Regions from separate parts of the Microbacterium sp. Z12_35 genome, predicted to be linked through region 3. Evidence: predicted binding sites of a transcription regulator. Region 3 holds the regulator's gene; each other region holds the start of a gene.
The links. The regulator HrcA, encoded in region 3, represses chaperone genes, less so after heat shock. The targets are predictions, from matches to a motif close to TTNGCACTCGNNNNNNNCGAGTGCNAA.
Positions count from the first base shown of each region.

Region 1: a site for HrcA is predicted at 1,590-1,616, ahead of groL (chaperonin GroEL). Genes of this name have one in related genera too.
Region 2: a site for HrcA is predicted at 2,184-2,210, ahead of groES (co-chaperone GroES). Genes of this name have one in related genera too.

Region 1 covers NZ_JBZEGJ010000001.1:59,827-69,951, reverse strand. The annotation lists gene groL (chaperonin GroEL) at 1-1,552, opposite strand, end outside; gene AC4FS1_RS00400 (cold-shock protein) at 1,780-1,980, opposite strand; gene AC4FS1_RS00395 (LytR C-terminal domain-containing protein) at 2,108-2,698, opposite strand; gene AC4FS1_RS00390 (DUF3263 domain-containing protein) at 2,729-2,974, opposite strand; gene AC4FS1_RS00385 (DUF2332 family protein) at 2,984-3,976, opposite strand; gene msrB (peptide-methionine (R)-S-oxide reductase MsrB) at 4,049-4,456, shown strand; partial or broken gene AC4FS1_RS00375 (nitroreductase family protein) at 4,474-5,070, shown strand; gene AC4FS1_RS00370 (DMT family transporter) at 5,202-6,167, opposite strand; tRNA gene AC4FS1_RS00365 (tRNA-Thr) at 6,286-6,358, opposite strand; gene AC4FS1_RS00360 (hypothetical protein) at 6,532-6,963, shown strand; gene AC4FS1_RS00355 (DsbA family protein) at 6,974-7,936, opposite strand; gene AC4FS1_RS00350 (ABC transporter ATP-binding protein) at 8,155-9,258, shown strand; gene AC4FS1_RS00345 (DUF4032 domain-containing protein) at 9,330-10,125, shown strand, end outside.
Region 2 covers NZ_JBZEGJ010000001.1:1,743,061-1,753,185, forward strand. The annotation lists gene AC4FS1_RS08525 (ABC transporter substrate-binding protein) at 1-551, opposite strand, end outside; gene rarD (EamA family transporter RarD) at 712-1,677, opposite strand; gene groES (co-chaperone GroES) at 1,799-2,095, opposite strand; gene AC4FS1_RS08540 (Hsp70 family protein) at 2,431-4,434, shown strand; gene AC4FS1_RS08545 (LuxR C-terminal-related transcriptional regulator) at 4,453-7,005, shown strand; gene AC4FS1_RS08550 (IniB N-terminal domain-containing protein) at 7,134-7,874, shown strand; gene AC4FS1_RS08555 (hypothetical protein) at 7,996-8,508, shown strand; gene AC4FS1_RS08560 (dynamin family protein) at 8,443-9,957, opposite strand; gene AC4FS1_RS08565 (dynamin family protein) at 9,957-10,125, opposite strand, start outside.
Region 3 covers NZ_JBZEGJ010000001.1:698,771-708,895, forward strand. The annotation lists gene AC4FS1_RS03540 (ExeM/NucH family extracellular endonuclease) at 1-2,876, opposite strand, end outside; gene AC4FS1_RS03545 (pyridoxal phosphate-dependent aminotransferase) at 3,094-4,248, shown strand; gene lepA (translation elongation factor 4) at 4,261-6,105, shown strand; gene AC4FS1_RS03555 (DUF1990 domain-containing protein) at 6,213-6,863, shown strand; gene hemW (radical SAM family heme chaperone HemW) at 6,863-8,080, shown strand; gene hrcA (heat-inducible transcriptional repressor HrcA) at 8,163-9,203, shown strand; gene dnaJ (molecular chaperone DnaJ) at 9,257-10,125, shown strand, end outside.

The sequences.
Region 1 (10,125 bases), 640 kb from region 3:
CCGCCTCGGTGGTGAGGAACAGACCCGCGATGGACGCTGCGTTCTGCAGCGCCGAACGGGTGACCTTCGCCGGGTCGATGATGCCCTGCGCGAAGAGGTCGCCGTACTCGCCGGTCGCGGCGTTGAGGCCCCAACCTGCTTCGAGCTCGGCCACCTTGTTCGCCACGACACCGGGCTCCATGCCGGCGTTGAGGGCGATCTGCTTGAGCGGAGCCTCGATCGCGACGCGGACGATGTTCGCGCCGGTCGCCTCGTCGCCCTCGAGCTGCAGGGTTGCGAACGCGATCTTGCCGGCCTGGATCAGCGCGACGCCACCACCGGGGACGATGCCCTCCTCGACGGCTGCCTTCGCGTTGCGAACGGCGTCCTCGATGCGGTGCTTACGCTCCTTGAGCTCCACCTCGGTGGCCGCACCCGCCTTGATGACGGCAACGCCGCCGGCGAGCTTGGCGAGGCGCTCCTGGAGCTTCTCGCGGTCGTAGTCGCTGTCGGTGTTCTCGATCTCGCGACGGATCTGGGTCACGCGACCCTCGATCTGCGCCGAGTCACCGGCACCCTCGACGATGGTGGTCTCGTCCTTGGTGATGATGACCTTGCGCGCACGGCCGAGCAGGTCGACCGTGGCGTTCTCGAGCTTGAGGCCCACCTCTTCGGTGATGACCTGGCCACCCGTGAGGATCGCGATGTCCTGCAGCTGAGCCTTGCGACGGTCGCCGAAGCCGGGAGCCTTGACGGCAGCCGACTTGAAGATGCCGCGGATCTTGTTGAGCACGAGAGTTGCGAGAGCCTCGCCCTCCACGTCCTCAGCGATGATGAGGAGCTCCTTGCCCTCCTGGATCACCTTGTCGACGATCGGCAGAAGGTCCTTGATGTTCGAGATCTTCTGGTTCGCGATCAGGATGTACGGGTCTTCGAAGACCGCTTCCTGACGCTCCGGGTCGGTCACGAAGTAAGGGTTGATGTAGCCCTTGTCGAAGCGCATACCCTCGGTGAGCTCGAGCTCGGTGCCGAACGTGTTGGACTCCTCAACGGTGACCACACCCTCCTTGCCCACCTTGTCGATGGCCTCGGCGATCAGCGCGCCGATCGCGGGGTCGGCGGCGGAGATCGATGCGGTGGCAGCGATCTGCTCCTTGGACTCGACCTCCTTGGCGCCGGCGAGGAGCTGGTCGGTGATGGCCTTGACGGCCTTCTCGATGCCCTTCTTGAGCGAGATGGGGTCGGCGCCGGCGGCGACGTTGCGCAGGCCCTCGCGAACGAGTGCCTGAGCGAGAACGGTCGCGGTGGTGGTTCCGTCACCGGCGACGTCGTCCGTCTTCTTGGCGACCTCCTTGACCAGCTCGGCGCCGATCTTCTCGTAGGGGTCGTCGAGCTCGATCTCCTTGGCGATAGAAACGCCGTCGTTCGTAATCGTGGGGGCGCCCCACTTCTTCTCGAGCACGACGTTGCGACCGCGGGGGCCGAGCGTCACCTTGACGGCGTCGGCGAGGATGTTCAGGCCGCGCTCGAGGCCGCGTCGGGCCTCTTCGTCGAAAGCGATGATCTTTGCCATATGTATGTCGTCCCTCCAGGACGGAGCTATCAGTCTGTTAGCACTCCACAAACACGAGTGCTAACTCATTCTGGCACTCGCCCCATGCGAGTGCAAGCTGCGCCACCGGGATACGACGCCCGTGTCGGCGATGCCGAAAAGGCGGCACCCCGGAAAGACCTCGGGCTTCCCTGCCCTGATGAGGTCTTCACGCGGTGCCGCCTCGGAGGCGATGCCGGGATGCTGCGTCAGATAACGCGGACCGATTCGGCCTGCGGACCCTTCTGCCCCGCCCCGACGGTGAACTCGACGGCCTGCCCTTCCTCGAGCACCCGGAAACCGGTCATGTCGATGTTCGAGTAATGGACGAAAACGTCCTCTCCGTCGCCGGAGGTGATGAAGCCGAAACCCTTCTCGGCGTTGAACCATTTGACAGTGCCCTGGGCCATGCTGTTCTCCTGATGCTGTGGGACGACGTCATCGTATCCACGGCATATGGGGCGCAAACCCCCGCTCGGGCAAGTGTTGACACGGCCGCATCGAACTGTTTACCCGCCCGAAACACCCGGTCGCCGACTACGGTTCCGTGCCCTCCGAGGGCGCCTGGATGCGGTCGAGCCCGAGCACCACGGTGAGCTGCCGGCCCGCCTCATCCGCCTCGGTCTCCGGGTCATCCGGTGGGAGATATTGGTCGCTGAGCGCGATCTCCGCACCGCCGATGACCTCGGCCAGCCCCAGAGCGGCGGCTTCGGCGTCTTCGGTCGCGTAGTAGACGGTCGTCGCGGGGAAGTCGCTCGAGCCGGCAGCTCCGGCCGAGACGATGTCGGCCGACCAGCCGGCGGCAACCACGGTGTCCCGCACCTGCGCCGCCAACCCCTCCTGCGGGGTCGCATTGAGGACGAGCACCGGCACGGACGTGTCGACCACCGGCTCCACGATGGGAAGCGGAGTGGTGGTGGGCAACGGCTCCGTCGAGAAGGAGATGCGCCCGGTCACCAGGAGCGAGCCGAAGATCCCGGCGATGAGGAGAACGATCGTGGCGACAACCGCCCACAGGAACACGATGCCACCGCGCATCCGTGGGTTCTCCGCGCGGTGTGCGCCGACGCGTCCCGTCTCAGGCGCGAGCTCGTCGAAGCGGTCGCGCGGGTAGGTCGTTCGGGCCACCCGTCGATGCTATCGGCAGGCGGTCGAAGATCACTGAGCGCCGGTGCGGGCCGCCCGGATCGTGGCTCGCTGATCGCGGAGACGGCGCAGCCTGCGCACCAGGAGCGGGTCATGCTCGAGAGCCTCTGCCGTGTCGATCAGGCGACCGAGCAGCTGGTAGTAGCGCGCCGGCGGCATCGCGAACTCCGCCCGGATGGCTTCCTCTTTTGCCCCGCCGTGCCGCCGCCACTCCGCCTCGAAGGCGAGGAGGGCGCGATCGCGGTCGGTGAGGGGCACTCCTCCACGCTAAGCCTGTTGGCGGCGTTCGCCCGGGAGCCACTCCACGGACGCGCCGAGCGGGTCAACGGCGGCGAGGATGTTCCCGTCCAACGCCAGGGCGAATCCCCCGGGCCAGGGATCAGGGACCGCGGTCCAGCCATCGTGCAGGGCCGGATCGTCGATCGTGATCCACCGCCCCGCGGCCCGCGCCGCGTCGATGAGCGGCCGCCGACCCACCCGCGGAACGTGGGCGAGCACGCCGGGCGTCGTAATCACGAGAGTCGCCCCCCGCGGCGCCCGTGCGGCCGTCTCCGCGAGAACCTCCCTCGCGTCGCCGGGCACCAGGAGTGGCGGGTCGGCCGCGGCCACATCGAGTGCGCGCTCGATGCGTTCGCGGCGACCGGTTTCGCCAGGCCAGACAAGTCCGGTCAGCCACGCTCTGTCGGCCTTGTCGCGCGCGTTCCGCGGCGCCAGGTCGATGCCGGCACGCCACACGATGTCCGGCATCCGCAAGACCGGCGCGCCGACGAGCCTGCAGTGCAGCACCACGGCGCTCGGGCCACCGGGCGGGTCGAGCGCGCGCAGCCCCCCGCCGCCGGTGGCATACCGGTAGGAGTACCTGTCGGGGTACAGGCAGAGGCCGGCACTGGCACCGACCTCCAGGAGCGCGATCGGTCCGGGCACGAGGCTGAGCGCGGGGAGGAGCGCCGCGCAGCGCAGCGGCTCGTTGGTCTGGATGCTGCGCGTCGCGCTCTCGGCCACCACCCGGTCGGCGTGCGCCTGGACCCACCTCGCCCACTCGCCATATCCGCTCTCCGAAGCCCCCAGCATCCGGGTCACGGCGAACACCAGGGGCGGCTGGCGGTGCGTCTCGGGGATGCGGGCGAGGATCGCGGCCGTCTCGTGATCGCCCGCCACTCCGGCGGCCCACTCGGCGTACAGGTCGGACCGGCCCGGCGCCTCGTCCCGTGCGAAGCGCTCGTAACGGGCGATCACGGGGGCGACAGCATCCGGGTCCATCCCGGCATTATCGCCGGGAGCGCCTGCTGCCCTGGTGTTCGGGTTGAATGGACGGTGGAGAGGAAGACCCCCATGAGCTATTCCGTTGAGAAGACCGAGGACCAGTGGCGCGCCGAGCTCGGCGAGGAGCAGTACGCCGTGCTGCGGCAGGCCGCCACCGAGCGCGCCTGGACCGGTGAGCTCCTCGACGAGGAACGCGCGGGACTGTACTCGTGTGCCGGCTGCGGCGCCGAGCTGTTCCAGAGCGGAACGAAGTTCGACTCGCACTGCGGATGGCCGAGCTTCTACGAGTCGGTCCGCCCGGAGGCCGTCGAGCTGATCGAAGACCGCGCCCACGGCATGGTGCGCACCGAGGTGCGCTGTGCCGCGTGCGGATCGCACCTGGGGCACGTGTTCCCGGACGGGTTCGGCACGCCCACCGGCGACCGGTACTGCATGAACTCCCTGGCGCTGAACTTCGCCCCCGAGCCGGAGGCGTGAGCATCCCTCCGCAGCCTCTGCACGCCGCTGATGCGCCGCGCGGAGGCTCCGGGCGGGCGGGATCGGCGCTCGAGGCCGTCCGCGCACGCCGATCGTGGTCGCGCGTGACCGAGGAGGCACCCTCGTCGGCTGAGCTGGAGACGCTCGTGGCCGCGGCCGGTCGCGTCGCCGACCATTCGTCGCTTCGCCCGTGGCGTCTCATCGAGCTCCGCGGAACCGACCGGGAGCGACTGGGCCGCGCCATCAACAAGGCGCTCGGCGAGAAGGGGTCCTCGGCCAAGCCGCTGCGCGCTCCGCTCCTGATCGCGATCGTGGCCAGCTACCGCGAGAGCGAGAAAGTTCCGCGCTGGGAGCAGGAGGCGGTCGCTTCCGGGGTCGCGCACATGTTGAGCCTGCTGCTGGATGAGGCCGGATGGGGCGTCATCTGGCGAACCGGCCACTACACGCGCAGCAAGGCCGTCGCCAAGGCGCATGGCCTCGGCAAGAACGAGGAGCTCCTCGGCTGGCTGTATGTCGGCGGCAAGCCGGCTGCCACCCGGCTCGGACCGCGCAAAGGCGTGAACGCGAGCGAGATGCTCACGCGCATGCCCGAAGAGTCGCGCCGCGAGACGAAGAAGCGCGAGAAGAGCGCGACTCCGCCGACGGCGCGTGACACCTCCGGTGAGCCGCCGATGGCGCGCGACGCCTCCGGTGAGCCGCCGATGGGGCGCGACGCCTCCCACGGGGCGGCCGATCCCACACTGCTCTAGCGGCCGGGCCGCCGCCGTCGCCATCCCACCACGATGGCGACACCGACCAGGGCCACCGCCACCGCGGTGAGCGCAATGGGCAGGGGCGGCCCGGAGGGCGCCGGCCAGAACGCGTCGAGCACCACCGACATCGCCAGCAGCCCCACCACCGACCCCAGCCCCAGCAGCAGCACACCGGTGGTGCGCACGATGGCCGCCGACAGGAAGATGTACACGGCGCCCACGGCTCCCCCGAGGTACAGCCACGGGTCGACCACGAGCGTCTGCGGTGCGCCCGCGACCGAGATGTGCACGGCGGCGGCGATCGCGAGTGCGATGGTGCCACCGGCGAAGTTCACCAGGGTCGCGGTGAGCGCGTTCCCGGTGCGCTGACCGAGGCGCCCGTTGGTGCCCTGCTGCCAGGCGATTCCTGCGCCGGCGAGGAACGGGAGCATCAGCATCCATGGCGCCGGCGCTCCCGTGACCCCTGCCACGCACACGATCACTCCCGCCACGGCGAGTGCGCCGCCGACCACGCGCGGCACGGTGACGGCCACCACACCCCCGGGCCCGTATCCCAGGCGGTCGAGGATCAGCCCGTGGATCGTCTGCCCGGCGACCACACCCACTGTGAACAGCGCGACCCCGATGGTTCCGACGGTGAGTCCCTGCGTCGCGACCGTGAGGGCTCCGGCGAGACCGCCCAGCAGCATCCACACCGGCACGTCTCCCCCGCGGATGCCCCGCACCAGCCGGCCGAAGCCCGTGCGGGCCGAGGGGAGAAGGACGGTGATCGCGAGGACGATGAGCAGGCCAGAGCCGAACGAGATGACCGCGGCGGTGTAGCCGTCGTCGATGGCGTCGCCGAGAGACCCGTTGATGCGAGCCTGGAGCGCCGTCAGCACTCCGACAGCCACCGCGGATGCGACCGCCAGCCCCAACGGGATGCGTCGCGCCGCACCCGGGGCTTCGCGCGAGGTCACTCGCATGATGCTACGGCCCACCCGCGAGAAACGACGATCCGGACGAGAAACGGCGCGATGCGTCCCGTCTCATCCGGATCGTCGTTTCTCGCGGACGACGGGAGGCGGGAGCGCGGAGAGCCGACTGCGGGACTCGAACCCGCAACCCCCTAATTACAAGTTAGGTGCGCTACCAATTGCGCCAAGCCGGCGAGCCGCGGAGGTACGCGGATCTCGACAACCGAGTCTAGAGCGTCCGCCGCCCGGCCCCTCGCTAGCGCACCGCCTCCCCCACGGCAAGGCGGTTCTCGCCGCCGTGTGCCGTCGGCTTTGGTAGCGGGAGGCGCCGCACAGCCGGGTCGGTGCCACACGAGAAGGAGGAGCCATGGACACGAGTGCCCTCATCTGGATCATCGTCGCCATTGTCGTCGTCGTGGTGATCGTGGTCATCGTTCTGACCGTCACGGCGAAAGGACGTCGGGAGCGCCGCCAGCACGCGCAGCACGAGAAGGCCGAGAAGCTGCGCGCCCAGGCTCGAGAGGCCGACCTCGGCGCGCGGGAGCATGAGGCGGAGCTCGCGCAGGCGCGGGCCGACACCGCCGCCGCTACCGCCGAGTCGGAGCGGGCCAAAGCCCGCGCCGCCCAGGCCGACATCGAGGCGCAGCGACGCGCCGGCGACATCGACCAACATGCGGCGGATGCCGCGAAGCGGCGTGAGGAGCAGGCCGAGACGCTCCGGAAGGCCGACAAGGTCGACCCCTTCGTCGGAAACGGCGACGAGGGCGACCGAGGCAGGACGGGCGGCCCGGCTCGCTGATCCGGCGGGACTAAGGCGCCGGGGTGGGCGTGACGGATGCCGACGGGGTCGGCGACGGCGTGCGGTAGTACGAGTCGCTGGCGGCCGTGAGCACGAACTGCGCGAATTCCTTCGGGTCATCCATCGCCCCGACATACTGCGTGCCGTTGACGAGGATCATGAGCGTCGAGCTCAGCGCGGCACCATCGGTGTCGGGAATGCTCTCCAGTGCACGATCGGTCGCGGCGCGTGCCCACGTCGAGAACGAGCCGTCTTCGATGCAGTTGCGAACGATCTTCGGCGAGGCCGCACCGGAGGCCTGCGCCAGCTCGGCGAGTTGTTCGTCGTTCAAGCCGTCCGAATCGATCTCCGGCTGCTGGCGCAGCAGCTCGTCGTTGAAGGCGAAGAAGGTGTCGGGCGAATACGTCGCGACGCACGCGGCCGCCCCCGCCGCACGCAGCGAGTACTTGGTGCCGTTCGACTTCGACGTCAGCATGGCCACGGGGTAGTAGCTGAGGGTCGCGGCGTCCTGGCTCACCCACTTCTTCAGCTGGTCAGCATTGGCGAGCTGGAACTCGCGCGCCTCGGGAGCGAGGTAATCCACGTAGACGCGGATGTCCACGGCGGGAGTTTCGCTGGCCGTCGGGGTCGGCGTGGGCGCTGCCTCCGTGGGTGCTGCCTCTGCGGGCGCGGGCGTCGCCGCCTCGTCGACACCGCCTGCCACCGGATCAGCGGCCCCGGTCACGGTGGTCACCGCGAAGCCGTCGTTCTGCGCGTTGGCGGGCTGAATGACGGGACGCGGGCCCATCTCCGCGAACGCCCAGATGATGGCGGCGGTGGCCACGCCCGCGACGGCGAGACCGGCCGCGCTGAGCAGGATGCCACGCAGCAGCCGCAAGCGCGACTGCTTGGCGTGCACCTGCTGGGCCTTTTCGCGGACGGCCTCTCGGCGGTCGCGCGTGGCAGGCACCTGCGGTGTCTGGTCGTTCGACATGAAACCTTCTGGAACGGATAAGCGGGCCGGGGATCCGGCGGGCCGCACGGGTAACGCGGCCGGAATCGATGCTAACGAGGCAGCCTGGGAAAAACCCAGACGCAGGACGCCCGACACCTATACTGAAAGTTGCGCCCGATGGCGGGCGTGCGGGTTAGCCCCCGCTCATCCATCACTACGGATCGTCCGGCACGTACCTGCCGGTGAAGGAGAAGAAAATGGCGTCCGTCACGTTTGACAACGCAACCCGCCTGTACCCCGGGGGCACTCGCCCCGCCGTGGACAAGCTCAACCTCGAAGTCGCCGACGGCGAGTTCCTGGTTCTCGTCGGCCCCTCCGGCTGCGGTAAGTCCACGTCCCTGCGCATGCTGGCCGGCCTCGAAGAGGTCAACTCCGGCCGCATCCTGATCGGCGACCGCGACGTCACGGACGTCCCGCCGAAGGACCGCGACATCGCGATGGTCTTCCAGAACTACGCGCTGTACCCCCACATGACCGTCGCCGAGAACATGGGCTTCGCCCTGAAGATCGCCGGCATCGGCAAGGAAGAGCGTGCCGCGCGCGTGCTCGAGGCCGCCAAGCTCCTCGACCTCGAGGAGTACCTCACGCGCAAGCCGAAGGCCCTCTCGGGTGGTCAGCGTCAGCGTGTCGCGATGGGTCGCGCGATCGTCCGCCAGCCGCAGGTGTTCCTCATGGACGAGCCGCTGTCGAACCTCGACGCGAAGCTCCGCGTGCAGACGCGCACGCAGATCGCGTCGCTGCAGCGCCGCCTCGGGGTCACGACCGTCTACGTCACGCACGACCAGACCGAGGCCCTCACCATGGGCGACCGCATCGCGGTCCTCAAGGACGGCATCCTGCAGCAGGTCGGAACGCCCCGCGACCTGTACGAGAAGCCGAACAACGTGTTCGTCGCCGGCTTTATCGGTTCGCCCGCCATGAACCTCTTCTCGGCCGATCTCGCCGAGGGTGGCGTGCGGTTCGGTGACGAGGTCGTGCCGCTGGACCGCGACACCGTCGGCCGTGCCAACGGCAGCCAGGTCACCGTGGGCGTGCGCCCCGAGGACATCGTCGTCGGTCCCTCCGACGGCCGCGGTCTCTCGGTGGTCGTCGACCTCGTCGAGGAACTCGGCGCGGACGGCTACCTCTACGGCCACACCGAGATCAACGGCAAGCGCACCGACCTCGTCGCACGTGTCGACGGCCGGAGCCACCCGAACGCGGGCGAGACGGTCACCCTGGCCGCCAGCGCCGGCCACGTGCACGCGTTCGACATCGAGTCCGGTGAGCGTCTCAACGACAAGCCGGTCGTCTCCGCCTGACCCATCTCTCACCGCCGCGGCGCGGGTAGCCTTGAGGCTGCCCGCGCCGCGCCGTATTTCCGGGAGGTCCCGTGCCCGAATCGCTCAGCATCACCGCCAGCTCCGTCGACCCCGGCCTACTCTCGTTGCCGTGGTCGACGCCCCTGTCGGAATGGTCCAGCAGCACGATCGTGTACCTCCCCAAGGGCATCTCCCGGCACCTGGTGCGCTTTGCGAATCTGTCCGGGCGGGTGGTGGCCATCAAGGAGACCACGCAGGAGATGGCCCGGCGCGAATACGACATGCTCGGCAACCTGCACCGTCTTGCCGCGCCGTGCGTCGAGCGCGTCGCCGTGATCGGCGGACGAACGGATGCGGAGGGGCGGACGCTGCCCGCAGCCCTGGTCACGGCGCACCTTCGCTTCTCGCTCCCCTACCGCGCTCTGTTCACGCAGGTGCTGCGCCCGCACACGGCCGCGCGGCTGGTGGATGCTCTCGCGGTGCTCCTCGTGCGCCTGCACAACGTCGGCTTCTTCTGGGGCGACGTCTCGCTGTCGAACACCCTGTTCCGGCGGGACGCCGGCGCCTTCGCCGCGTATCTCGTGGATGCGGAGACCGGCGAGCTGCACGAGAGCGGGCTGACTCCGGGGCAGCGCGCGCACGACCTCGATGTCGCCCGCACCAATATCGCCGGCGAGATCATGGATCTGGAGGCCGGCGGCCGCCTGGAGGGCGGCATCGACGCGGTGCAGATCGCCGACGGCATCCTGTCGTCCTACTACTCGCTCTGGGGAGCGCTCACCGACAAGGAGTCGTTCGCGCTCGACGAGTCCTGGCGCCTCACCGAGCGCGTCCAGCGCCTCAACGCCCTCGGCTTCGACATCGGCG
Region 2 (10,125 bases), 1.0 Mb from region 3:
GCGATGAGGTTACCGAGCACCTCGCCCTGCAGCACGTCGGAGGGTGCGGTGCGGAAGTACAGCCCGTTGTCCTCGTAGGTGGTGAAGGCGTCCGACGTGTTGGCCGGCGAGAACTGGATGACGCCCGCGCCGACGACCTGGTCGATGAACTGAAGCGATGTGCCGGACGAGGCAGCACCGATGATCGCGGAGACGTCCTCGCCCAGCAGGCGGGGGATCTCGGTCTCGTATGCTTTGTTGTCGGTGTCGCCGGAGTCACCGAACGCCACCTCGATGGACAGGCCGGTCTCATCGGAGATCTCGTTGATCTGTGAGGCGGCGTAGCCGACGCCGGCCTCTTCCGGCGGGCCGAGGAAGGCCAGGTTTCCGGTCTGAGGAAGCGCGGTGCCGATCTTGAGGTCGAGCTCGCCGCCGACCTCGGACGACGAGTCGCCGCTCTCGGCGGCTTCGCCGCCGCCGCCGGCGCACCCGGCGAGAATGAGCGCGCTGGCACCGACCACGGCGATGCCGCCGATGACCTTACCGGCGCGCGAACGTGTGAAGACGCTCATGTTGCTCCTTGCTGCTGTGTATGAAGGCGGGCCAACTCGGGCGCCACCAGTGAGCTAAACCTAATGCGCGGGGCATCTCGCGAGTATTGCCGTTCGTTAACGATGTGTAACGGGACCCAATCGTTACCTGGCGCGGATGCTGCGGCCCTCGGGCCGCGCGTCAGGCCAGTTCCGCCACATCCGCGGTGGCCCCGCGCCCGCGCCGTGCACCTCGGACCGAGTCCGCGGTGAGCAGGATCAGGGCCACCCAGACGAGCCCGAATCCGATCCAGCGTTCCAGGGGCATCGGCTCGCCCAGCACCCACACCCCGATCGAGAACTGCAGGATGGGCGCCACGAACTGCAGCATCCCCATGACCGTCAGCGGCGTGCGGCGGGCACCGGCGGCGAAGAACAGCAGCGGAGTGGCCGTCACGACGCCCGCGAGGAGCAGAAGGATGGCGTGTCCGGCGCCGGCCGTGAAGAGCGTGAGGCCCGAGGTGGCGCCGACGATGGCGAGCTGGACGAGAGCGACAGGAGTGAGCCAGGCCGATTCGAGCGTCAGTCCGCTGACGGCGTCGACGGCCCTGCCGATGCGCTTCTTCACCAGTCCGTACAGGCCGAAGGAGAACGCGAGCCCGAGCGCGATCCACGGGAAGGCGCCATACCCGACGACGATCACGATCACCGCGACGGCAGCGATCCCCAGCGCGACCCACTGCGTGATGCGAAGGCGCTCGCGGAGGAGGAAAACGCCGAGCATCACGGTCACGAGCGGATTGATGAAGTACCCGAGGCTCGTCTCGATGACGTGGCCGGTGAGGGTGGCGAGCACGTAGATCTGCCAGTTGACGTAGATGAGCGCCCCCGCCAAGGCGGTCCAGCCGAGCAGACGCGGCTGGCGGAGGATTGCCAGGAGCGGGCGCCACGCCCGCGTGACGGCGAGCAGGGCGACGCAGAACACCAGCGACAGCACGATCCGCCATGCGACGAGTTCCCACGGCCCGGTCGGCGCCAGCGAGACGAAGTACAACGGCAGGACCCCCCACATGAGGTACGCCACGAAGGCGTACCCCCCGCCGAGCAACGTTTCGCGGCCCTCGGACCGGCGAGGTGCGGACGGGAGGTGGTCGGTCGTCCGGGTCACTCGATCAAGCCTACGGGCGCCCCGCCCTAGGCGCGCCGCCCTAGGCGCCGGAGGGAACCGCGCGGGGATGCAGAAGGCCCCGGATGCCGCAGCATCCGGGGCCTTCGTCAGAACGTGTGCGTCAGCGGACGACGACTGCGAGCACGTCGCGCGCCGAGAGCACGAGGTACTCGTCGGCCCCGAACTTCACCTCGGTGCCGCCGTACTTGCTGTAGATGACGCGGTCGCCGACGGCGACGTCCAGCGGGACGCGGTTGCCGTTGTCGTCGATGCGGCCCGGCCCGACGGCCACGACCTCGCCCTCCTGGGGCTTCTCCTTGGCAGTGTCAGGGATGACGAGACCACTGGAGGTGGTCTGCTCTGCCTCGACCTGCTGGATGACGATGCGGTCCTCGAGCGGCTTGATGGAAACCGACACGGTCTACCTCTTCTTTCTTGACGCTTCGGTACGGAAGACTCGTTAGCACCCACCCATGGAGAGTGCTAACGCCAGTCTACGGAAAGAGTTGGCACTCATGCAACGCGAGTGCCAATCCCTGCACTCCGGACGTGGGCGCACGAGCACGGCGGGCGTGTTCCGACCTCTCTTCCTATCGGTTGATGCGTGTGTAAGAATCCCGATCACAGGTCGGCACGTAGGGGGCACGGGCCGACGAATTGGGACATCAGTGGGGATGTCGCAAGGCATTCCATACCGATGGTGTGGAGACGAGCGGGTGTGTTTCGGCGCACCTTCGTCCGGGGGAAAACAATATGAATGCTGCGTACTTTCTGGCGATCGACATCGGAACGAGCCGCACTTCGGCGGCTATCGCGAGGTCTGCTCCAGACGGCAGTCTGCTGGCGACACCGGTGCCTCTGGGGCGCAGCGGTGACAATGCACCGACCGTGGCCTTCGCCGCCGACGGCGAACTGCTGTTCGGCGACGCCGCCGAACGGCGCGGTCATACGCAGCCCGACCGCCTGATCCGCGAGTACAAGCGCAGGATCGGCGACGACGTGCCGATCCTCGCGGGCGACCGCGCGTTCGCGCCGGAGGAGCTGTACGCCCTCACGGTGGACTGGGCCGCGCGGGTCGTCGTGGAGCGCGAGGGAGATACGCCGGCCCAGCTGGCGATCACCGTGCCGGCGGCCTGGGGCGACTATCGCAGCGGTCTCGTCCGGGCGGCCCTGGCGGCCCAGGGATGGCGCGATGTCGTCGTGATCTCCGAACCCGAAGCTGCCGCACGGCACTACGAGTCGACCAATCCGCTGGACGCAGGACGGGTGCTCGCCGTGTACGACTTCGGCGGGGGGACGTTCGACGCGGTCGCGCTGAAGAAGGACGCGCACGGCGAGGTTCGCATCGTCGGTGCACCGTCCGGGATCCCCGACCTCGGGGGTGCCGACTTCGATGACGCGGTCGTGCGCCACGTCGTGCGGACCGCACAGGTCGACGCGACGACTCTCTCGGGAACCGCCGCGGGGCGGATGGCCCTGTCGGCGCTCCGCCGCGAGTGCGTCGACGCGAAGGAGTCGCTGTCGTTCGATTCGGAGGCCGTGGTGCCCGTGCTCGTCGGCGGCGACCAGCGCAGCGTGCGCCTGAGCCGCGACGAGTTCGAGCTCATGATCGCCGACGACCTCGAGCGCACGGTCGAGGCGTTCCAGGATGCTCTGGATGCCGCGGACGTCGACCTCGCGGATGTCGACGCGATCCTCCTCACTGGCGGAACCTCACGCATCCCGCGCGTCGCGCAGGTGCTGTCGGAGCGGTTCGACCGTCCGATCGCCCTGGACGCCGACCCGAAGGCGATCATCGCGCTCGGCGCGGCGAGGGCCGCCGCTGACGCCGCCCGAGCTGCCGTCGCGGCGGACGCCGGCGACGACGCGGATGACGCGGATGCGGCGCTCGCGATCTTCGAGACGCCGGCTCCGGCGTCTGCCGCTCCGCGTCGAGCCTGGTTCCGGCGGCTGCCGAGTTCCGCGTACATCACCGTGGGCGCGGCGATCCTCGTCACCGGCATGGGGGTCGCGGCTGCACCGGCGCTCGGCACCGGCGTCGTCACCGCGTCCGAGCGGGCAGGGATGACGACAGCGCCCGTCGCCCTGGACGACGTCGACGACTCAGCCTCGGTCGAAGCGCCCGTCGCGGAGGCGATCGTCGAGCCGGTGGCCGAGGTGCAGACCCCGTCCGCACCGTCCGTCCAGTCCTCCCAGCGCCCGCCCGCGAAGAAGCCGGCGGGCCCGACCCCCGGCACGAAGCGGACTGCGGCGCCGGAGGCTCCACGCACGGCGACCGCACCGAAGTCGACGGCCGCATCGCCGTCGACACCGTCGGGCTCCGGTAATCCCGCATCGACCGGGACGCCGGCGGGACCGTCCACCGGCTCCCCCGCCGCGGACCCGGCAACCACCGGGAGCGGCACGGGCGACGACACCGGAGGCGACGCAGGCACCGGCGGCGGTGACACCGGAGGCGACACGGGCACCGGAGGCGACACAGGCACCGGCGGTGGAGGCGACACCGGCGGAGGCGACTCCGGCACCGGGGGCGACACAGGCACCGGTGGCGACGCAGGCACCGGTGGCGGTGACACCGGAGGCGGTGGCGGCCACGGCGGTGGTGGTGGCGGCCACGACGGCGGCGGCCACGGTGGCGGTGGTGGCGGCGGCCACGGCGGCGGCGGCGATCACGACGGCGGCGGAAACGGTGGCGGCGAGTCGACCCCGCCCGCCGAGGAGCCCGCACCCGCTCCCTCGCCGATCTCGGCTGCCTGAGCCGCACGGGTCCGGACGATGGCGACCACGGCGACCATGCCCATCTCTCCCCTGCTCCACGAGGAGTTCGACGGCGTTCCGATGATCCTGACGCGCCCGGCGCGCATGCACGTGGAGGCGCTCGTCCACGATGAGCGCGCCCCGCGCGTGCTGCTCGTCGGGACGGCGGGTTCGGGGAAGACGCGCCTGATCCGGCGGCTTCTCGCGCAGTTCGCGCAGGACGGGCGTACCGTCGTGCCGGCGCAATCGGCGAGCGCCATCGCGTCCGCGTCTGCCACCGAGGTCGTCGTCGTCGACGATGCTCATCTCCTTCACCCGGACGACCTCGCCGCGGTGGCCGAGCGGCTCCGCATCCCCGGCGCGGGCATCGTCATCGCCATGCGCCCGTGGCCCGCCGGCGACGAGCTGCGTGCGGTCGCCGAGGAGCTGGAGAAGGTGCATCCGGCGATCGTGCTGGGCCATGTGACGCGTGCCGACGTGCTGGACGAATGCGCGGAGAAGGGATGCCGGATCACACCGCGCTGTATCGACAGCATCCTCGACCTCACCGGCCATCTCACGTGGCTCGTCTCGGAGGCGCTCGCGGTGCACAGCGACAACTGCGACGAGGATGCGGCGCACCACAGCGTGCGGGAAGAACTGCGCGACCTCATCGCGCACCGCATCGCCGGATTGGAGGATGACCTCCGGCGGGCGATCGAGACACTGTGCCTCACGCCGCAGAGTCTCCCCTCGGAGGAGGCAGCGCAGTGGTCGCACGCCGGTCACGCGAAAGGGCTGCTGCTGCGCAACGGACAGCCGGCACCGGTGGTCCGTGACACCGTGCGCGCCACGATCTGCATCGACCGGTTGGTCGGGTTGTACGCGGAATCGGGCATGACGGAGACGGATCCCACGCTGCGTGAGCTTCTCGGCGGCCTGCACCATCCGCGCGTCGCCACGGCGCTCCTGATCGACGGCGACGCGGCCCTTCCGCGTGACCCCCGTCGTGCCGACGAGCTGTTCCGGGCCGCCGGCGAGGCCGGCGCCGATCCGCGGACCGTCGCCGTGCGGCGAGCACGGGCGGCGTGGAACGCCGGGGCGATCGACACCGCCGGGACGGTGCTGGACGCCGCGGCGATAGAACCCCCGCACGCGGCCTTCGCCGAGGCGGGCTCGATCGCGGCGGCCGTCTGGGCGGCGCGAGGCGACATGCGGATGGCGTCCACCGTCCTCACGCACACCGCGCTGGGCTCTCCCGATGCGGTGGCCCATGCCACGATCGCGGCGATCGGCGCGGGCGACGTCGAGGAACTCGACCGCCTCGCGGACGTACGCCCCGCGCGGGCGGTCCCGTCGACCCTGATCGTCTCCCAGGACCTCCTCGCGCGAGGTCTCCGCGCGAGCCTCGGTACACAGGCGCGCACGTGTTTGAGCGACCTTGTGCGGGCCACCGAGATGTACACGGCCTCGGCGTGCGATGCCCCCACCCCCGAGCTGCCGGCCGTGATCGCTGCCATCGCCGCGCTCAGCCTCGGAGAGCTCAACGTGGCCCACACCGTGATCGACGCGGCCGTGCAGACCCGCCACGGCGGCACCTGGGCGCGCTCCCGCCTTCTGCTCTGGCAGGCGTGGATCGCCGTCCAGCGCGAGCGGCCGCACGAGGCCGAGATCGCTCTTCAGCACGCTCAGATCGGGCGGAAACTCGCACCGCGCGAGCAGATCCTGGCCGACGCGATCACCATGGCTCTGACCCGACGATACGCGGACTCCTCGGCGCTGGCGCCGGCCTGGCGGCTCGCGCGCGAGAGCATCCTCCGCGCGCGTTTCGACCTCTATTCCCTCCTCCCGCTCACCGAGTTCGCCGTCAGCGCGGCGCGGTTGGGCGACATGGATCGGATCCGCCCCAACCTCGATGAGGCGTATGCCGCCGTCGAGCGCCTGGGGTCGCCGCCCATGTGGTCGAGTCACCTGAACTGGGCGGGGCTGCACTGCAGCATCATTCTGAACCAGCCCGGTGATCTGGCGCCGCACGCGCGGGCGCTCCTCGCCGCGGCACCGCACAATCGGCTGGCGAAGATGATGGCCCGGGCGGGCAAGGTGTGGACCGAAGTGCTGACCGGTCAGGTCGACGTGGACGACATCGAACACGCCGCCCTGGGGCTTGCAGCCGTCGGCCTCGCGTGGGACGGCGCCCGGCTTGCCGGTCACGGGGCCGGACGGACCGAAGACCGCCGCGTCATCGCACGCCTGCTGGCATGCGCACGGCAGCTTCACCCGCGGGAAGAACTCGACCGGACGCCCGACGACGAAGCGAGCGGGACGACGGGGTCCCTCACCCGGGCGATCGAGGTTCTCAGCGCGCGCGAACGCGACGTGGCGGTATTGGTCGTTCAGGGGAAGACCTACGCAGAGATCGGCGAGTCGATCTTCATCTCACCTCGCACGGCTGAGCACCACATCGCCCGCATTCGCCGGCGCCTGGGCGCGACGTCGCGATCCGATCTCATCGCGAAACTACGTCTCGTTCTCGAAGACGCCGCCGAGCCCGGCGACCTCCGCCGATCCGCCCGCACGGCGGAGTTCGCCTGAGCACCAGGGGACCCCCCGCGTGCCCCCACCCACCCCCTAGTGCACCCCCTCCGGCATGGGGGTAGCCCCCGACGCGGGGCGGGAGCGGAAGCAATAGCGTCGAGTCATCATCACCCTAAGGAGCCGAAATGAGCGTCACACTGGCCACGATCGCCGACGCGCTGATCGAGTTCATCCTCAGCCTCCTCCGTGATCCCGAAGCGGCCGCGGAGTTCGACCAGGACCCGCAGGCGGCATTGTCCTCGCGGGGGCTGAGCAATGCCACAGCCGCGGATGTGTGCGCCGTCGCGCCGGTGATCGCGGAAAGGGCACAGATCGTCCCGGCCGCCGTGGCCCCCGACCCACGGCCGGCGCCGCCAGAGGTCAGTCCCACCGTGCGGGAGATCAACGCGATCACGAACAGCTTCTCGTACGTCGATGACCGCGACACCGTTCTCGACCAGTCGGTGAATCAGAACATCTGGGCGGACGGCGACGTCACCCAGGTGTTCGACCAGGACGCCGTCGTGGCCTCGGGCGATGACGCCATGGCCGCCGGCGACGACGCCACGGTCGAGACCGACATCGACAATTCCACGGACATCGACGCCGGGGACGACGTGGCGATCGACGGAAGCGACATCACAGAGAACACCGCTACCGACTCGGGCAACACCACGACCGACACCACGACGACGACGGATGCGTCGACGACGACGACCGTGACGGACTCGATGAACGAGACCACGGGCACCGCCACGGCCGACGACTCCTTCAACGACAGTGCGTCCACCTATACCGAGACCACCGTCGACAGCGACACGTCCGCGGTGTTCGACTCTTCCGACTCGGCCGTGATCGAGGAGATCCCGTCCGATGACAACTTCTGATCTCGAGCGGAGGCGCGACCCCGACAATGGCGTCGCGGGTCGCGGCCTCCCCTCGAACACGACCGGGGAAGGACGTGCAGCCCCTGCGCGTCCTTCCCTCTCAGACAAAGAGGCCGCGCCGGTGCTGGTGAAACTGCCCGCACCGGCGTCGGTGCGTCTCAGCCAGCTGTCATGGGTGCTCTCGCTCGCGGTGAGCGCGGTTGCCGTGGTCTACCTCTTCATCATTCGAGAGCCGCAGCTGCCGGAGATCGTCGGTGTCATCAAAGGCGTCGACGAGAGCCGCGCTGACGCGACCTACGACACCGCAGCCGACATCGTGTTCTGGTCGGTGTTCGGGGTGCTCGTCGCCCTCTGGCTCGTCCAGGTCACCCTGCTGGTCTCCTTTTCGAACCGCCGACCCCACATCCGCTGGGGGCTTTTGGGCACGACGCTCCTCCAGGGCGGCGTCTTCCTGGTCTGCCGCGAACTCGTGGCGGTGGGAGAACGCGGCATCCCGCTCGAGCGCGTGCTGTTGCTGGCTCTGGCCTTGGCCGTGGTGGGGTTGCTCTTCGCGACCTTCCCGCGCGCCCTACGCTGGACCGCGCGCAAACACGACGTCGTCCGCGGCGCCGGCGCTGCGGGCGGCGACCTCTGACGCGATTCCCTCGATGCTGCGCACGACCATGCGGCAGAGGTGCGCGGTGTAGCGGTCGTTGATCGGCGACTCTCCCAGCGCGCGCCAGCGGCTGAGCAGTGCTCCGATGCGGGCCGTGCGCTCCTCGGGTCTCGCCGTCTCGGGCAGACCCAGCCGCGCGGATGCCGAGATGCCCAGGCCGCCGAGGACCCGCTCCCCCTCGGCGACGTCGGCCGGCGAGAGAGCAACGGAAGAGGTGCGCAGGTCAGCGAGAAGGGTGAGCTCGCGCAGCTCGTGGCTGCGCGACACGATCCGCTCGATGCCACCGAGCACGGCGTCCGCTCCCGGGCGCGGCCGTTCCCGGACGACCTGTTCCACACCCTGCAAGACCCCGCGCGCCTTCAGCGCGACAGCCCGGGCACGGAAGTGGTCGACAACGAACTGCTGCAGCGTCACCATGCCGCTTTGCTGCACGAGCCGCTCGGCGAGGGCGGACGAGGACGTCGCCCCGCCGCGAATGAGGGCAGCCGCCAATCGGACGCCGAAGATGCCGAAGCGTTGCAGCAGGTTCTCCCGCACGGGGATGCTGAGCGAGGTCGCCGTCGTCGGACGCACGAACCGGTCGGCCGACAGCAGCAGGCGCTCCCGCACGTCGCGGTCCAGTCGCGCGAGCTCCCGCAACGCGATGAACTCGCTCTCGCGAAGGGTGCGCGCGCCCTCCGCGAGCAGGCCGGCGATCGGGATGACCCCGAGGGCGAGCGCTCTCAGCTCGCCGTCGCGGCGATAGCGGTCGGCGATCGCCGCGGCGGAGAGCAGGGAGTCGATGCGACCCGAGCCGATCTCGTCTGCGCGGGACAGCACCGCCACGGCGTTGACGGTGGAGGACGGCCCGGCGACGGTGTCGTGGAAGGCGCGCAGGAACGAGACGTCGGAGGAGTGCACGTGCCGCAGGAGATACACGATCGCGTCGGCGGCGGAGGGGGAGTTCTCCGGCACGAGGAACTTCATCGACCGCGCCGAGTTCGTCCGCGTCACCGACGCGATTCCGGGCGTATCGATGAGGATCGTCGACCGCAGGCTCTCCGACGGCCAGCCCACGTCGATCCACGCGACGTCCTCGACGGGATGGCCTTGCAAGTCGAGATCGAGCCGCCCCTCCACACGGCGGACAGGCAGGCGCACCGCCGTTCCGTCGACGAGGTGCATCGTGATCGCCGCCGTCGGCGCATAGCGGTACCACGTGATCGCCCGCGTACATTCACCGGCATCGGTGGGGGCGATCCGCTCGCCGATCAGGGCGTTCAGGAGCGTGGACTTCCCGGCCTTGACGATACCCGCGACCGCGACGCGCAGCGGTTCGCGCAGCCGGCGGGCGTAACCGTCGAGAAGCTCCACCGTCTCGGGCTCATCCTCGTACAGGATGCGGGTGGCATCGATGACGTCGGCGACGTCGCTCAGCGAGGTCCGCATCAGTTCGCCCGCCGCGCGGCCGCAGCCTCGATCGCGGGGATCTGCTGGCGGAGGTTCTCGATCTGACGCAGCCGCGTCTCGAGCTCTTTCACCCGCCCGTCGCGATCGGCGGTGTAGGTCGCAGCGGCCTGCTTGGCGGCGAGCACGGACTCCGACAGCGACCGGTGG
Region 3 (10,125 bases):
GTGTTCCCCCCGAACCGCGGGATGACCCGGTTCACGAGGTCATCGAGCCCCCGGTCGAACTCGTGATTACCCACCGCGCTCACGTCCAGCCCCGATGCCACCAGGGTGTCGATCGTGGGGTTGTCGTCCTGAATCAGCGACGTGAACGTCGATGCCCCGATGTTGTCACCGGCCGACACGAACAAGGTGTTCGGGTTCTCCGCCTCCTGCGCCTTCACGGCCCCGGCGATCACCGCAGCACCCGCTTCGTCACCGGACGGGTTCGCTTCCAGTCGACCGTGGAAGTCGTTGATGGTCAGGATGTCGATCTCGACCGGTGCTTCCTCGGCGGTGAGGCCGATTTTGACGGGGTCGTGGTCCGATGAGCGGTGCGGGCCGGGCTCGTGGAAGAGGGCGCCGTGGTTGTTGTGGCGGCTGTACTCCAGAGCGACGGACTCGCCCGAGTTGATGTTCCAGATGTCGGCGCCGGTGGCGCGTGCGAGCGCCGCCTCGTTCAGCAGCACGTGGTCGAGTGAGCCCGACAGTCCCTGGAACGAGTAGCTCGACTCGCCCAGTTCGAAGGCAGCCTCCGCGTCCGCGTAACCCCCCGCGTAGAGCACCTGCAGCGGGTCCTCCTGGCCGTAGGAGTTGAAGTCCCCGGCAAGGATCACGGAGGCGGTATCACCCTGGATGTCGGTGACCCAGTCCCGCAGCGCGGTCGCCTGCGCCACCCGGGAAGCGTTCGATGCCCCCTGTCCATCACCGCTGTCCTCGTCGCCGGGGAGCGGTCCGGCCGATCCCTTGGACTTGAAGTGGTTCACGACGAACAGGAACGGGTCGCCTCCGGCGAGGGGCTCGAACACCTGACCGATCGGCTCACGCGCGTTGCTGAACGCCTCGTCGCCGTCGCTCAGGGCGCCCAGGGCGCGGGACGGTCCGACGGGCTCGACGAGCGCCGGCTGGTAGATGATCGCGTTGGTGATGAGGTCCTGCTCCGTGACGGGCGGCAGCTCCTCCGAGGATCGGACGTAGTCCCACGTGCCTGCTCCGGCCGCGTCGTTCAGCGCGTCCACGAGCGATGCTGTGGCCTCGTCCGGGGTCTCACCGACCGCCGCGGAGTTCTCGATCTCCATCAGCCCGACGACGGAGGCGTCGAGGGTCGTGATGGCCGAGACGATCTTGTCCTGCTGGCGCTCCAAGTCCGCCGCATCCCAAGCGCCCCGCTGCAGGCATCCCTCGTCCACGTTGTTGCCGTTGCCGGTGCGGTCTACGAATGGTTCGCACGACGGGTCACTGTCTCCAAGCGTCGTGAAGTAGTTCAAGACGTTGAAGGATGCGACGCTCACAGCGCCCCCCACGCCGGCGGGAGCCGCCGTACGGGGATTCGAGAATTCCACGCCGTCGTCGCCGCCCGAGCCGTCGCCGACCAGCGCGCGCGTGGGGTTGAGCTTCCAGGCGCCGTTGCGCCAGTCGACGATGACGGGTGCGGCGAAGCGCGCCGCACCGCCGACGACCACCGGCTCCGTCAGTGACACGTAGGGCGGGGTCAGCCCGCTGTTCGCGGCGCTCAGGAAGTTGGTCGACGCACCGTCGTCGAGGGTCACGGCACGCGCCGCGTTGTCAGCTGCGACGGCCGCCGCCTCGCCGCTGCCCGGGGTCGCGGCATCCGTCGGCTGGCGCAGCGGCTCGTCGCCAGCTGCGAGTCCGACTTCGCTGTACTGGTTGGTCGTGAAGGTGTTCGTGACGGTGAAGGCGCCCTGCGGCTGCACGAGCATCGACTCGAGTGCCTCACGCTGGCCGTCATCGGTGGGCCACCCCACGGTGGCGGGCACGGGCTCGGCCGCGTCGGCGATCACCTGCGCGTCGCTGGGCCCGACGGTCAGCTCCGTCAGGCCGTTGAACTCACCGACCACTCCGGTCACGCGGACGGTCTGCCCGAGGGCGACCTCCGAGACCGCCTGCGGCGCGAAAACGAACACGGCGGTGGACGCGGTGTGGGTGGCGAGATCCAGCGCGCCGCCCGTGCCGGGCGTCTGGATCACGTACCCGTTGAAACCGCCCGTGGGGTAGTGCGCCGTCACGACACCCTCGGTCGTCACGGTCTGACCGCCGAGCGGACTCGACGGTCCCGTGCCCTGGATGCCGGCGATCGTCACGACCGCCGGGTCCGTCGGCGTGGGCTCGGGCGCGGGTTCGGTGGGTGTGGGTTCCGGGGTCGGCCCGGGGGCGGGTTCGGCGGCCCCCTGCGAGTTCCGCGGGGTGGGAGTTCCCGCGGTGAAGTCCGCCCCGTTGACGGCGGTGTTGGTGTGCGCGGTATCCCGAGAGACGCTCGTCGTGTTCGTCGCCCCCGGCGCGGGGGTGCCGGCCGCGGGAGTGGCGTTCGATCCCCACGCGACGTAGTCGACGACGTTCGCCGCATCCGGGCCGCTGACCGCCGTGGTGTCGGACGCGAGGGCCACCTTGCCCGCGGTGCCCCCGAGCGCCAGCGAGCCGGTGGCGTCCGGGGTGGGCAGGGGAGTGGTTCCGCCGTCGCCCGCAGCGAGTTGAACGAGGAAGTGGCCGCGTGCGGGGATGGTGCCCGTCAGCGGGAACTGCTGGGAGAATGCGCCGGTGGCGGAGGCGTACTGCAGCGTCCAGCCCGTCAGCGCCGCCGGTGCGTCGCTGACGTTGACCAGCTCGACGAAGTCGTGGGTCAGGGTGGCGCCGTTGTTGCCGCCACCGCCGTACACCTCGTTGATGACGACCGGGGCATCCGGGCTCACTGCGGCCGAGGCGGGGACGCCGAGACCGACCGCGCCGAGCGACAGCGCGCCGACGAGCGCGGCCGAGAGCAGGGAGCGGATCGTCCCCGTCCGGTGGGAATCACGCAGAACCGGGACCGAGGGATGCGTCGTCACAGACTCTTCTCCGAGATTTTGAGCGCACGCGAGCGTCGCGATGCGCCCGGGGTGGGCACCGTGGGGGGTCGGGGGGACCTGACTCCGATCATAGGGATGGCCGCGGACACCGGGTTTCCGGGGTGTGAACAGTCCGTTCCCGCCATCGAAATGATGCTCGTCGGCGGGTCGCCCGCGCCTGGGTTCGGAGATGGGGGGCGCCCCCTACGATGGCGGCATGCCGCACGTCTCCGCGCACATCGACGACATGCCGGGGTCGGGCGTGCGCCGGATTCTGGAGATCGCGCTGCGGCGCCCGGGGACGATCATCCTGTCCGTCGGCGAGCCCGGGGAGGCCGTCGCGGAGCGGATCCGCGCGGCAGGCGCGCAGGCGTGGACGGACGGTGCGACCCGCTACACGCCCAACGGCGGCATCCGGCCGCTCCGCGAGGCGATCGTCGCCAAGCTCGCACGCGAGAACGACCTCGACGTCGACGTCGAGCAGATCTGGGTCACCGTGGGGGGAACGCAGGCGCTGCACCAGGCGATGACGCTCGCGCTCAGCGCCGGCGACGAGGTTCTCGTTCCCGACCCGGGCTACACCACCTTCACGATGAACGCTCATATGCTCCAGGCCCGGCCCGTGCCGTACCGACTCGAAGCCGTACGCGGCTTCGCGCCCGACCCCGACACCCTTGCGCAGCTGGTCACACCGCGCACCCGTGCGATCGTGATCAACTCGCCGTCGAACCCCCTCGGAGTCACCTACGCCCCCGACCTCATCGCCGAGCTCGTCGCGTTCGCCCGTCGGCACGATCTGTGGCTCATCAGCGACGAGGTGTACGAACGGTTCACGTGGGGTGCTCCACACGCCAGCGCAGCCAGGTTCGACACCGACGGGCGCGTGTTCACGGTGTTCTCGACCTCCAAGACCTACGCCATGACCGGTGCGCGAGTCGGATGGCTCGTCACCCCGCCGGGGATGACCGAGACGATGCTTCGCGTGCAGGAGGCGGCGATCAGTTGCGTCGACACCGCCGCGCAGTACGCCGCCCTCGAAGCTCTCACCGGACCTCAGGACGGCGTCATCGCGGCGGGAGCGCACTACGCCGCCAACCTCAGAGCCGCCACAGCGGTGCTCGACGACGGGGGATTCACCTATCTCGAGCCCAGCGGCGCCTTCTACCTCTGGATCGACATGTCGCACGCGACCGAGGGAAACGTGGCGGCATGGTGCGAGCGGTTCCTGGACGAGCGTGGTGTGGCAGTGGCCCCCGGCTCCGCGTTCGGGGCGTCCGGCGAGGGGTGGATCCGCGTGTGCGTGGCGAGCGATCGAGAGGCGCTCGTGGAGGGGATGCGGCGACTGCCCGCGCCGCGCGCGCCGCGCCCGTAGAATCGAGGGGACATGTCACCCCGTGCCCTACAGCCTCTCGCGCCGTCCGCGACCCCGCCCGAGCTGATCCGAAACTTCTGCATCATCGCCCACATCGACCACGGCAAGTCGACGCTGGCCGATCGGATGCTGGGGATCACCGGTGTCGTCGCCGACCGCGACATGCGTGCGCAGTACCTCGACCGCATGGACATCGAGCGCGAGCGTGGCATCACGATCAAGAGCCAGGCCGTCCGTATGCCGTGGGCCTCGGCCTCCCAGACCTACGCGCTGAACATGATCGACACGCCCGGGCACGTGGACTTCACGTACGAGGTCAGCCGGTCTCTTGCCGCGTGCGAGGGTGCGGTCCTCCTCGTCGACGCCGCGCAGGGGATCGAGGCGCAGACCCTGGCGAACCTCTATCTCGCGCTCGAGAACGACCTGCACATCATCCCGGTGCTCAACAAGATCGACCTCCCCGCGGCTGACCCCGAGAAGTTCGCCGCTGAGCTTGCCGGACTGATCGGTGGGAGCCCCGATGATGTCCTGCGGGTGAGCGGCAAGACCGGCCAGGGCGTCGAAGAGCTCCTCGACCGGATCGTCCAAGAGATTCCGGCACCCCAGGGCAAGGCCGAAGGCCCCACCCGCGCCATGATCTTCGACTCCGTGTACGACGCGTACCGCGGCGTCGTCACGTATGTGCGCATGATCGACGGCAAGCTCGATCCGCGTGAGCGCATCCAGATGATGTCGTCCAAGGCCACCCACGAACTCCTCGAGATCGGGGTGTCCAGCCCCGAACCCACGCCCACCCAGGGGCTCGGCGTTGGCGAGGTCGGCTACCTCATCACCGGTGTGAAGGACGTCCGCCAGTCCAAGGTGGGTGACACCATCACCACGCACCGCAAGCCCGCGACCGACGCCCTGCCGGGGTACACCGATCCCAAACCGATGGTGTTCTCGGGCATTTACCCGATCGACGGCAGCGACTACGCCGACCTGCGTGAGGCGCTCGACAAGCTCAAGCTCTCCGACGCATCCCTGCAGTACGAGCCTGAGACCTCGGTGGCGCTCGGATTCGGGTTCCGGGCCGGTTTCCTCGGGCTGTTGCACCTGGAGATCATCACCGAGCGCCTCGCCCGCGAGTTCGGACTCGACCTCATCACCACGGCGCCGTCGGTGATCTACACCGTCACCACCGACACGGGGGAGACCATCACCGTCACCAACCCCAGCGAGTACCCGGACGGGCGGGTCGCTTCGGTGTCGGAGCCCATGGTCAAGGCGGCGATCCTGCTGCCGAAGGATTACGTCGGCACGGTGATGGAACTCTGCCAGTCCCGCCGGGGCACCCTCCTCGGCATGGACTACCTGAGCGAGGACCGCGTCGAGCTGCGGTACAACATGCCGCTCGGCGAGATCGTGTTCGACTTCTTCGACCAGCTCAAGAGCCGCACGCAGGGGTATGCGAGCCTCGACTACGAGCCCGCCGGCTCGCAGGAGGCCGACCTCGTGAAGGTCGACATCCTCCTCCAGGGCGAGAAGGTGGACGCCTTCAGCTCGATCGTGCACCGGGAGAAGGCCTACGCCTACGGCACACTGATGACCGAGCGCCTGCGCAAGCTCATCCCGCGCCAGCAGTTCGAGGTCCCCATCCAGGCGGCGATCGGCGCGCGCATCATCGCCCGTGAGAACATCCGCGCCATCCGCAAGGACGTGCTCGCCAAGTGCTACGGCGGTGACATCACCCGCAAGCGCAAGCTCCTCGAGAAGCAGAAAGAGGGCAAGAAGCGCATGAAGATGGTCGGCCGGGTCGAGGTGCCGCAGGAGGCGTTCATCGCCGCTCTCTCCGGCGACATCGACACCAAGAAGTAGCCCGCGCCCGGGCGCCGGGCCGCGGGAGACCGCCCGAATCGGAGCATGTTCCACAGGGCTGGGGAGATCACGGGCGCCACACGGGAAACCCGAAGTACCCTGGATGCATGCGCCGTGGGACCTTTCGAGACGAGACGGTCGACTACGCCGCCGTGGGAGCGACCCAGGCACCCGACCTCATGCACTACCCGCCGGAGCGGTCCATTCCCGCGGAGGAGAGCTGGCGGATCGGCAGCGGCGAGGAGCGTTTCGCGGTGGCGAGTGAAGCTCTCCTGTCCTGGGCTGCGCAGCGCGAGGGGGGTCTCTCGCTCACCGACGTCCGCCCCGCGCAGGGGCCGATGTATGCCGGCGTCGGCTACGACGCCGAGGGCAATCCGGTCGCCCCCAGCCGGCTCGAATCCGACCAGCGATTCGACGCGGACGGCACCCCGTTCGTGGCCCCCGGTACGACGGTGCGCCTGCGCGGTCGCGTGCGCCGGATGCGCGTCGACGCCGAACTACGTGTGATCTCCGTCAGCGAAGAGCCGCGTCGCGTGGGCTTCATCCTCGGGACGGTCGGAGACTCCGTCGTCAGCGGCGAGGAGCTGTTCCTGCTCGAGTGGCGCGAGAACGACGAGGTGTGGTTCACCGTCCGGGCCTTCGACGCTCCTGCTGCGCTGCTCTACCGGCTCTACCCGCGGCTCATCCGCCACCGGCGTCGTGACCTGTTCCAGCGGTACCTGCGCGCGATCTCTCCGCTGTACGCGACGTCGCGCTGATGGGCGCTGCTCTTCCTCTCGGCGAGCCCGCACCGCTTGACGGAGCCCTCCCTGCTGACATCCATACCGATCCCGCGGCCGATTTCGGGGCGTACCTCCACGTGCCGTTCTGCCGAGTGCGGTGCGGGTACTGCGACTTCAACACCTACACCGCCTCCGAACTCCGCGGCGCCCGGCAGGACCAGTACGCCGACACTCTCCTCCGAGAGATCGACATGTCGGTCGGCGTCCTCGCGGCCACCGGAGAGGTGCGACCGGCATCCACGGTGTTCCTCGGTGGCGGAACACCGACCCTGCTTCCGCCGGGCGACCTCGCACGGATGCTGGACGGCGTCCGAGGCGCGTTCGGAGTCGTCCCCGGCGCGGAGGTGACCGTCGAGGCCAATCCGGACACCGTGACCGACGCCGTCGCCGTCGAACTGGCCGCCGCCGGCGTCACCCGGATGTCCATCGGCATGCAGTCCGCGCAACCTCACGTCTTGGCGGCTCTGGACCGCACGCACAATCCCGCGAACGTCCGGACCGCCGTCGCTGCCGCGCGACGGGCCGGCCTCGACGTGAGCCTCGATCTCATCTACGGCACCCCCGGTGAGTCGCTCGGAGACTGGCGCTCCTCCCTGGAGGAGGCCATCTCGCTCGAACCCGACCATCTTTCGGCCTACGCGCTGATCGTCGAGGACGGCACGAAGCTCGCGCGGCAGATCCGGCGCGGGGAGCTCGCCGAGCCCGACGACGACCTCGAGGCCGACATGTACGAACTGGCCGACGACCTGCTGGAGGCGGCGGGGCTCCACTGGTACGAGGTGTCGAACTGGGCACGCACCCCCGAGCAGCGCTCCCGGCACAATCTGGCGTACTGGCGCGGCACCGACTGGTGGGGCTACGGCCCTGGCGCGCACAGTCATGTCGGGGGAGTCCGATGGTGGAACGTCCGCCACCCGGCCGCGTACGCCGCCCGGCTCGCGCAGGGCCAGTCGCCCGCGGCCGGACGGGAGCGACCGGACGCCGACGCCCAGCGGCTCGAGGCGGTGCTGTTGCGCTCGCGCATCCGGGAGGGCATCCCCGTGGCCGAGCTCCTGGCCGAGGGACGCCACGCCGTGGCCGGGCTCGTGGCGGACGGTCTCGTGGAGGGCGGCGAAGCCGTGCGCGGGCGCGTGGTGCTCACTCGTCGTGGGCGCCTGCTGGCGGATGCTGTCGTGCACACGCTGACGCGGTGAGCTTCCGGCTGACGTCCACACTCATCCGCTAGAATTGGCACTCAGGGATGACGAGTGCCAACGTTCGTAGGGGAGGAGCGCCATGGTCACGGAACGCGGTCTCCAGGTGCTGCGAGCCATCGTGCAGGATTACGTCGATACGCGTGAGCCCGTCGGCAGCAAGGCCATCGTCGATCGCCACGCGTTCGGCGTCTCGGCCGCCACGATCCGCAACGACATGGCGCTGCTCGAAGACGAAGAGCTCATCACCGCCCCGCATACCTCCTCGGGACGCGTCCCCACCGACAAGGGATACCGCGTCTTCGTCGATCACCTCGCCGGCCTCCGCCCCCTCACGCCGGCCCAACGCTCCGCCATCGCGTCGTTTCTGGGCGATTCCGGCGACCTGGACGATCTGCTGGCGCGCACCGTCCGTGCCCTCACTCGTCTGACCGGGCAGGTCGCGATGGTGCAGTATCCGTCGTTCGCCGCCGCGAACGTCACCCACGTCGAGCTGGTGGGGCTCGGCGGCGGCCGGATGCTGGTGGTCGTCGTGACCGACACCGGCCGTGTCACGCAGCGGATCGCGCTCGCCCGCGAGGCACCCACCGACGCTGAGCTCGTCCAGCTGCGAGCCCGCATCGGGGCGCTGGTGGTCGGGCGCTCGGTGCGGGACGGCGCGGAGCGGCTCACGGCCCTCCTGAACGGCGCTGCGCCTGCCGGCGGCGGACTGGACGCGATCGCGCACCCCATCCTTCGCGTGCTCGCCGAGGAGCTCGAGGAATTCCGCCAGGACCGCCTGGTGATGGCCGGCACGGCGACCCTCGCGCGGCGGGAGTCTGACTTCCGAGGCAGCATCTACCCGCTCCTCGAAGCAATCGAGGAGCAGGTGACCCTGCTCCGTCTGATGAGCGAGATGGTCGCGGATGAACAGGGACTCTCGGCGAGTATCGGGCGCGAGAACGAACCGTTCGGCCTCCCCGAGGCCTCCGTGCTCATCAGCGACTACGACGCACCTGCCAGTGGTGCACGCGTGGGTCTGCTCGGTCCGACCCGAATGGACTACCCCTCCAATCTCGCGACGGTTCGCGCCGTCGCGCACTATCTGACCCGGATGCTCGAAGAGGACGAGAACAGCCGCTGAGGCGGGCATCCGGTTCCCGAACGATCCCGCGCTCTGCGGGCAGGAAGGCGACTGTGGCTGACCACTACGAGGTCCTCGGCGTCGCGCGCGACGCGTCCGTGGACGAGATCAAGCGTGCCTACCGGCGTTTGGCGCGCGAACTGCACCCCGACGTCAATCCCGGCGAGGATGCAGCGGAGAAGTTCAAGCTCGTCACGCATGCGTACGACGTTCTGAGCGACCCGGAACAGCGCCGCCGCTACGACATGGGCGGCGACTCGAACCCGTTCGGCGGGGGCGGTGCCGCCGGCTTCGGCGGCTTCAGCGACATCTTCGAGTCCTTCTTCGGAAGCACGGGCGGCGGCGGGCGCGGTGGGCGCCCGCGGTCGCGGCGTGAGCGCGGCCAGGATGCGCTCGTTCGGGTGACGCTGGAGCTCGGCGACGTCGTGTTCGGCGCGCATCGCGACCTCGAGGTCGACACCGCCGTGCTGTGCGAGACGTGTCAGGGTTCCTGCTGTCAGCCCGGCACGTCCGAGGTCACGTGCGACATCTGCCACGGCACCGGCAATGTTCAGCGGACCGTGCGGAGCCTCCTCGGCAACGTGGTCACCTCGCAGCCCTGCGCGACGTGCCAGGGATACGGCACGACCATCCCCTACCCCTGCGCCACGTGCCAGGGCCAGGGCCGGGTCCGCTCGCGTCGCACGGTGTCGGTCGACATTCCTGCGGGCGTCGAGACGGGGCTGCGGCTGCAGTTGCCGGGGTCCGGCGAGGTCGGTCCCGCCGGCGGGCCGAACGGCGACCTTTATCTCGAGATCAACGTCGCGCCGCACGAGGTGTTCAGCCGGGAGGGCGACGATCTTCTGGCGACGCTGGAGGTGTCGATGCCCGACGCCATCCTCGGCACGGAGACCACCATCGAAGCTCTGGATGGCGAGGTCGA